DNA from 2 places in the Streptomyces sp. NBC_01013 genome. Region 1 is predicted to be linked to the other one. Evidence: riboswitches for the same ligand, from Rfam matches in the RefSeq annotation. Region 1 holds a riboswitch; the other holds the start of a gene.
What was found. Region 1 has a riboswitch for glycine ahead of gcvP (aminomethyl-transferring glycine dehydrogenase). Riboswitches for the same ligand answer to the same signal wherever they lie in the genome.

Region 1 (3,581 bases):
GTGGACACCACGGGCGGTGTGCGCTTGCTGGGCGTCGGCGTCACAGGGCTCGCCGACTTCACCCAGGAGGACCTGTTCGCTCAGGCGGCCGGCGAGCGGGCCGCCGCCGAGCCCCCCGAGGCTGCCGAGACCGCCGAGGCGAGCTCGGACGCGGCGGCGCACGAAGGAGGAGGGGTAGACGCGGAGGCCGCGCAGGAGAGCGCCGAGAGCCTCGCCATGCGGCGCTGGCCGGCCGGGCACGACGTACGCCACGACACTTATGGTCACGGCTGGGTGCAGGGCAGCGGAGTCGGGCGGGTGACCGTGCGATTCGAGGAACCGGAGTCCGCCCCCGGCCGGGTCCGCACGTTCCGTATCGACGATCCGGAACTGCAGCCGGCCGATCCGCTACCGCTCGTGCGGAACCCGGTGGACTACTCCTCCTGGCCGGCCAAGCGGCCGAAATCCCGGTCCGGGGCGCTTTCCCCGGGAGCCGAGTCCAGACCGTAGTGCCGGTAGAGCTGGAGCTCCTGTTCCGGCGAGAGGTGACGGCCGACACCGAAATCGGGTGCGTCCTTGATCAGGGAACGGTCGAAGGGGATGCGCAGCGTGTCCTCGACGAACTCGCTGGGCTCCAGCGGGACGAAGGCGTCACGGCTGAACAGTCCGGTGCGCACGGCCGCCCACTCGGGCACACCGGTCGCGTCGTCGAGATACACCTCGTCCACGGTTCCGATCTTGGTGCCCTGGCGGTCGAACGCTTTGCGGCCGATCAGGCTGCGTGGATCGATGTCGGTCTGCACGGTCCCTCCCACTGGTCGTGGCTAGTCCACAGCACTACAGAAGTGCAGTTCCGTGGCGTTGGCCACTCGAGATCTGCTTCGCATACCCCGCTGGTAGGCTGGCAATGGCTGCTGACCCCGTGCGGGAGAGTTCTCCGGAGGAAGTCCGGAGGCGCCGAAGGAGCAAATCCTCCCCGGAATCTCTCAGGCCCCCGTACCGCTCGGACGAGGTCACTCTGGAAAGCAGGGCAGGTTCCGCACGGCCACGGCCGGGTGGGGCTCTCCCTCACCGACGGTGAAAGCCGGTGCGCCCCGCAGGCACCGGTGAAGCTCTCAGGTTGAGATGACAGAGGGGGAGGCCGTTCGGGCACCCCGCGCCGTGGTGCCCCTCGCAGGTCGTGACAGACCAGGAGGCCTCCATCATGACCCCCCGTCGCACTTCGCTTTCCCAGCTCGAACAGGGCATCCCGTTCGAGCAGCGCCACATCGGTCCCGATGCCGAGGCTCAGGCGAAGATGCTCGCCCAGGTCGGTTACGGCTCGCTCGACGAGCTCACCGCCGCTGCGGTGCCTGATGTGATCAAGAGCGCCGAGGCCCTGCAACTGCCGGCTGCGCGGACCGAGGCCGAGGTCCTCGCCGAGCTGCGCCTCCTCGCCGACCGCAACCAGGTCCTGGCCCCCATGATCGGGCTCGGCTACTACGGCACGTTCACCCCGCCGGTGATTCTCCGCAACGTGATGGAGAACCCCGCCTGGTACACGGCCTACACGCCGTACCAGCCCGAGATCTCCCAGGGCCGCCTCGAAGCCCTCCTGAACTTCCAGACCATGGTGGCCGAGCTCACCGGGCTGCCCACCTCCGGTGCCTCGCTGCTCGACGAGGGCACCGCCGCCGCCGAGGCGATGGCGCTGGCCCGGCGCGTCGGCAAGGTCAAGCAGGGCGTGTTCCTGGTCGATGCGGACACCCTTCCGCAGACGATCGCCGTCATCGAGACCCGGGCCGAGCCGACCGGCGTCGAGGTCGTCGTCGCGGATCTCACCGACGGCATCCCGGCCGGGATCGCCGAGCGCGGTGTCTTCGGCGTGCTGCTGCAGTACCCCGGCGCATCCGGAGCCGTACGGGACATCAAGCCCGTCATCGAGCAGGCCCATGAGCTCGGCGCGATCGTCACCGTTGCCGCCGATCTGCTGGCGCTCACCCTGCTCACCTCACCCGGCGAGCTGGGCGCGGACATCGCCGTCGGCACCACCCAGCGCTTCGGTGTGCCGATGGGCTTCGGCGGACCGCACGCCGGTTTCATGGCCGTGCGCGAGAAGTTCGCGCGCAGCCTCCCCGGCCGCCTCGTCGGCGTCTCCGTGGACGCGGACGGCAACAAGGCGTACCGGCTCGCCCTGCAGACCCGCGAGCAGCACATCCGGCGCGAGAAGGCCACCAGCAACATCTGCACCGCTCAGGTGCTGCTCGCCGTGATGGCCGGGATGTACGCCGTCTACCACGGTCCCGACGGGCTGCGGACGATCGCGCGACGCACCCACCGCTACGCCGCCATCCTGGCCGAGGGCCTGCGGTCGGCCGGTGTCGGCGTGGTGACCGGCGCGCACTTCGACACGCTCACCGTCCGGGTCCCGGGCAAGGCGGCCGCAGTCGTCGCCGATGCCCGCGAGCGCGGGGTCAATCTGCGGCTCGTCGACGGCGACCTGGTTTCGCTCGCCTGCGACGAGACCACCACCCGTGCACAGATCGCGGCCGTCTGGGCCGCCTTCGGCGCCGAAGGCGACATCGAGGCGCTGGACGCCACGACCACCGACGCGCTGCCGGACGGGCTGCTTCGCAGCGACGACTTCCTGACCCACCCGGTCTTCCACCAGCACCGCTCCGAGACCGCGATGCTGCGCTACCTGCGCAAGCTCGCCGACCGGGACTACGCACTGGACCGCGGCATGATTCCGCTCGGCTCCTGCACCATGAAGCTGAACGCGACCGCCGAGATGGAGTCGATCACCTGGCCCGAGTTCGGCGCGCTGCACCCGTTCGCGCCGGCCGAGCAGGCCGAGGGCTTCCTGACGCTCATCCGTGAGCTGGAGGAGCGGCTTGCCGAGGTCACCGGCTACGACGCGGTCTCCATCCAGCCGAACGCCGGCTCGCAGGGCGAGTTCGCGGGGCTGCTGGCCGTCCGCGCCTACCACCGCGCCAATGGCGACGAGCGCCGCACCGTCTGTCTGATCCCTTCCTCGGCGCACGGAACCAACGCGGCGAGCGCCGTGATGGCCGGCATGAAGGTCGTCGTGGTGAAGACCGCCGACGACGGCGAGGTCGACATAGAGGACCTCCGCGCCAAGATCGAGAAGCACCGCGACGAGCTCGCCGTGCTCATGATCACCTATCCGTCCACGCACGGTGTGTTCGAGGAGCACGTCGCCGACATCTGCGCGGAGGTGCACGACGCCGGTGGTCAGGTGTACGTCGACGGGGCCAATCTCAACGCGCTGGTCGGCCTGGCCAAGCCGGGCCACTTCGGTGGCGACGTCTCGCACCTGAACCTGCACAAGACCTTCTGCATCCCGCACGGTGGCGGCGGTCCCGGTGTCGGTCCCGTCGGTGTGCGCGCGCACCTGGCGCCGTATCTGCCGAACCACCCGTTGCAGCCCGCCGCCGGTCCGGAGACCGGTGTCGGCCCGATCTCGGCCGCTCCGTGGGGATCGGCCGGAATCCTGCCGATCTCCTGGGCCTACGTACGCCTGATGGGCGGCGAGGGACTGAAGCGCGCGACGCAGGTCGCCGTACTCGCGGCCAACTACATCGCCAAGCGGCTGGAGCCGC
Region 2 (3,581 bases), 4.7 Mb from region 1:
TCGTCCGCGATGCGGCGGAAGGCGGCGAAGTCCAGCTGGCGGGGGTAGGCGGACCAGCCGGCCACGATGAGCTTCGGCTTGGACTCCTTGGCCAGGCGCTCGACCTCGGCCATGTCCACGACGCCGGTCTCGTCGACGTGGTACGGGACCACGTTGTAGAGCTTGCCGGAGAAGTTGATCTTCATGCCGTGGGTCAGGTGACCACCGTGCGCCAGGTTCAGGCCCATGATCGTGTCGCCCGGCTTCAGCAGCGCGAACATCGCGGCGGCGTTGGCCTGCGCGCCGGAGTGCGGCTGCACATTCGCGGCCTCGGCGCCGAAGAGCGCCTTGATGCGGTCGATCGCGATCTGCTCGACCACGTCGACGTGCTCGCAGCCGCCGTAGTAGCGGCGGCCGGGGTAGCCCTCGGCGTACTTGTTGGTCAGGACGGAGCCCTGGGCCTCCATGACCGCGACGGGAGCGAAGTTCTCCGAGGCGATCATCTCGAGGGTGGACTGCTGACGGTGGAGCTCGGCGTCGACAGCGGCGGCGACGTCCGGGTCCAGCTCGTGGAGGGAGGAGTTGAGAAGCGACATCAGGTGGTCCCTTGGGGTCTCAGTTGCCGGAGAACTCGGTGTACTCGTCGGCGGAGAGCAGGTCGTCCGGCTCCTCCGCGACGCGTACCTTGAACAGCCAGCCGCCTTCGAACGGAGCGGAGTTCACCAGCGACGGGTCGTCCACGACGTCCTGGTTCGCGGCGGTGACCTCGCCGGTCACCGGCGAGTACAGGTCGCTGACCGACTTGGTCGACTCCAGCTCGCCGCAGGTCTCGCCCGCGGTCACCGTGTCGCCGACCTCGGGGAGCTGGGCGTAGACGACGTCACCGAGCGCGTTGGCCGCGTACTCCGTGATGCCGATCGTGGCCACGCCGTCCTCGACGGCCGACAGCCACTCGTGCTCCTTGCTGTACCGCAGCTGCTGGGGGTTGCTCATGACCTGAATTCTCCTGTACGCGGGGGAGTGCTGATGAACGATGGTCTTACGGTGTGAGACGGGACTGCGTCACGTACGCAGCGGCCGTGGCGCCCTGCGCTTCTACTTCTGGCGCTTGTAGAACGGCAGCGCCACGACCTCGTACGGCTCGTGGCTGCCCCGGATGTCCACGGCGACGCCCGCGGTGCCGGGCGTGGCGTGCGCGGCGTCGACGTAGGCCATGGCGATCGGCTTGCCGAGCGTGGGCGACGGTGCGCCCGAGGTGACCTCGCCGATGACCTGGCCGTCGGCGACGACGGCGAATCCGGCGCGCGGCACCCGACGGCCCTCGGCCACCAGGCCGACGAGCTTGCGGGGCGGGGCGGTCTCGGCCCGCTCGGCCGCGGCCTCCAGGGCCTTGCGGCCGACGAAGTCGCCCTCCTTCTCGAACTTCACGACCCGGCCCAGACCGGCGTCGAACGGCGTCAGCGCCGTGGTCAGCTCATGCCCGTACAGCGGCATGCCCGCCTCCAGCCGCAGCGTGTCGCGGCAGGAGAGCCCGCACGGGATCAGTCCACGGGAGGCGCCCGCCTCGGTGAGGGCCTTCCACAACTGCTCGGCGTGCTCGGGGGCGACGAAAAGCTCGAAGCCGTCCTCTCCCGTGTAACCGGTACGGGCGATCAGTGCCGGGACCCCGGCGACCGTGCCGGGCAGGCCTGCGTAGTACTTCAGGCCGTCCAGGTCGGCGTCGGTGACGGCGGCCAGGATGGCGGGGGACTCCGGGCCCTGGACGGCGAGCAGCGCGTACGCGTCACGGTCGTCGCGCACCTCGGCGTCGAAGCCCTCGGCGCGGGCGGTCAGCGCGTCCAGCACGATCTGGGCGTTGCCGGCGTTGGCCACGACCATGTACTCGGTCTCACCCAGGCGGTAGACGATCAGGTCGTCCAGGATGCCGCCGTCCTCCGCGCAGATCATCGTGTAGCGGGCGCGGCCCACGGAGACGGTGCCGATGTTGCCGACGAGCGCGAAGTTCAGCAGCGCCACGGCCTCGGGGCCGGTGACGGTGATCTCGCCCATGTGCGAGAGGTCGAACAGGCCGGCCTTCGTGCGCACGGCGTTGTGCTCGTCGCGCTCGCTGGCGTACCGCAGCGGCATGTCCCAGCCCGCGAAGTCGGTCATGGTCGCGCCCAGCGAACGGTGCAGGGCATCGAGGGCTGTGAGGCGGGGTGCGGTGCTCATGGATAAGGCTCCCAGGGCATGACGACGAGGACGATCCCTCCCCATCTGTCATCGGAACCTGAGAGGTTCGCCGAGAGACCCCACCGGGGGGTTCGTTCGGCTTGCACCTTGGGTGGAGCCGCGGAGCGGCTCGCTTTTCAGATCTGCCTCATCCACGCGGTACGGGGCCTGAGAGATTCAAGGGAGGAACTTGCTCCTTCGGCGCCCGGCACGGTGGCCGGGACTCTCCCGCGCGGATTCGAGCGGCCTTTATGCAGTTGACGGGGTCATCATCGCACGCATTGCGGGAGAGTGGGGGGCGGGTACCGATGCCGGTCTCCCACGGGTTCCGGCGGGTCGGACGCTTGTGCCGCATTACCTTTTCTTTACACTTCTTGGGCAGGTGTGGGTCAGCCGACAGGGGGAGGGCGATGACGTTGCAGCGGTACGCGACGACCGCGGGGGTCGCGCACGGCGCACTGCCCGCACAGCCGGGTGTGCCGGCCAGGGAGACGGTGGTGGGCCCGCACGCACCCGTGGTGCGGGACCTGCGGGGGCGGGGCGGGCGCAGCCCCCGCAGCCTGCACTTCGCGGCGGGCGACGTCGTGGTGGTCTCCGGACTGCCCGGCAGCGGCAAATCGACCCTCATCGGCCGGACCGTCTCCGTGCACGCCATCGACTCCCAGGACACCAGGGACCGCTGGGAGGCCCGGCTGCCCCGGTTACTCCCCTACGCCGTCTACCGCCCGCTCGTCCGCGTCGCCCATTACTGGGGACTGTGGCGGGTGCTGCGCTCCGCCGCCTCCGTCGTCGTCCACGACTGCGGTACCCAGGGATGGGTGCGCGGCCGGCTGGCTCGCGGCGCCCGGCGCCGCGGCCGCGCCCTGCACCTCGTGCTGCTCGACGTCACCCCGCAGACGGCGAGGCAGGGGCAGCGTGAGCGCGGCCGCGGAGTCTCCGGGTACGCGTTCGCCCGCCACCGCAGGGCCGTGGGGCGGCTGCTCCGGGACACCGAGTCGGGCCTGCTGCCGCCGGGATGCGCCTCGGCGGTGCTGCTGGACAGGCAGGCGGCGGGGCTGTTGACGCGGATCACATTCGCAGACGCACAGAGTGAGGTCTGAGACAGGGCTGTCCGATGGCTGGACAGTCCGTGTGCGGCCGGCGGGCAACCGTCGGGTGCGGCGTTAACCTCTTGCTGCACGACATGGGGTGAGAGAGGGAGACAGTGGACATTCCGGCACCGGCCCGGACCCATCCGCAGGGCGGATGGCCGGCCAACGAGCTCGAAGAAGTACTGAGTGCCTCGCTGGGCAGCCCCGAGGCGGGCGGCCGGCTGGTGGAGGTGCTGGGCCGCAGCCACCTCTGGGTGCCCCTCCCCAACGGCGGCTCGCCGGAATCCACCGACCTCGATC

Region 2: another riboswitch for glycine. It lies ahead of gcvT (glycine cleavage system aminomethyltransferase GcvT); the one in region 1 lies ahead of gcvP (aminomethyl-transferring glycine dehydrogenase).

The regions. Positions count from the first base shown of each region.
Region 1 is NZ_CP108687.1:7,110,845-7,114,425, forward strand. It holds gene OG538_RS31020 (DNA polymerase IV) at 1-489, shown strand, start outside; gene OG538_RS31025 (PRC-barrel domain-containing protein) at 414-782, opposite strand; glycine riboswitch at 895-991, shown strand; gene gcvP (aminomethyl-transferring glycine dehydrogenase) at 1,184-3,581, shown strand, end outside.
Region 2 is NZ_CP108687.1:2,435,605-2,439,185, reverse strand. It holds gene glyA (serine hydroxymethyltransferase) at 1-575, opposite strand, end outside; gene gcvH (glycine cleavage system protein GcvH) at 595-972, opposite strand; gene gcvT (glycine cleavage system aminomethyltransferase GcvT) at 1,075-2,190, opposite strand; glycine riboswitch at 2,338-2,431, opposite strand; gene OG538_RS10350 (AAA family ATPase) at 2,601-3,290, shown strand; gene OG538_RS10345 (enhanced serine sensitivity protein SseB) at 3,395-3,581, shown strand, end outside.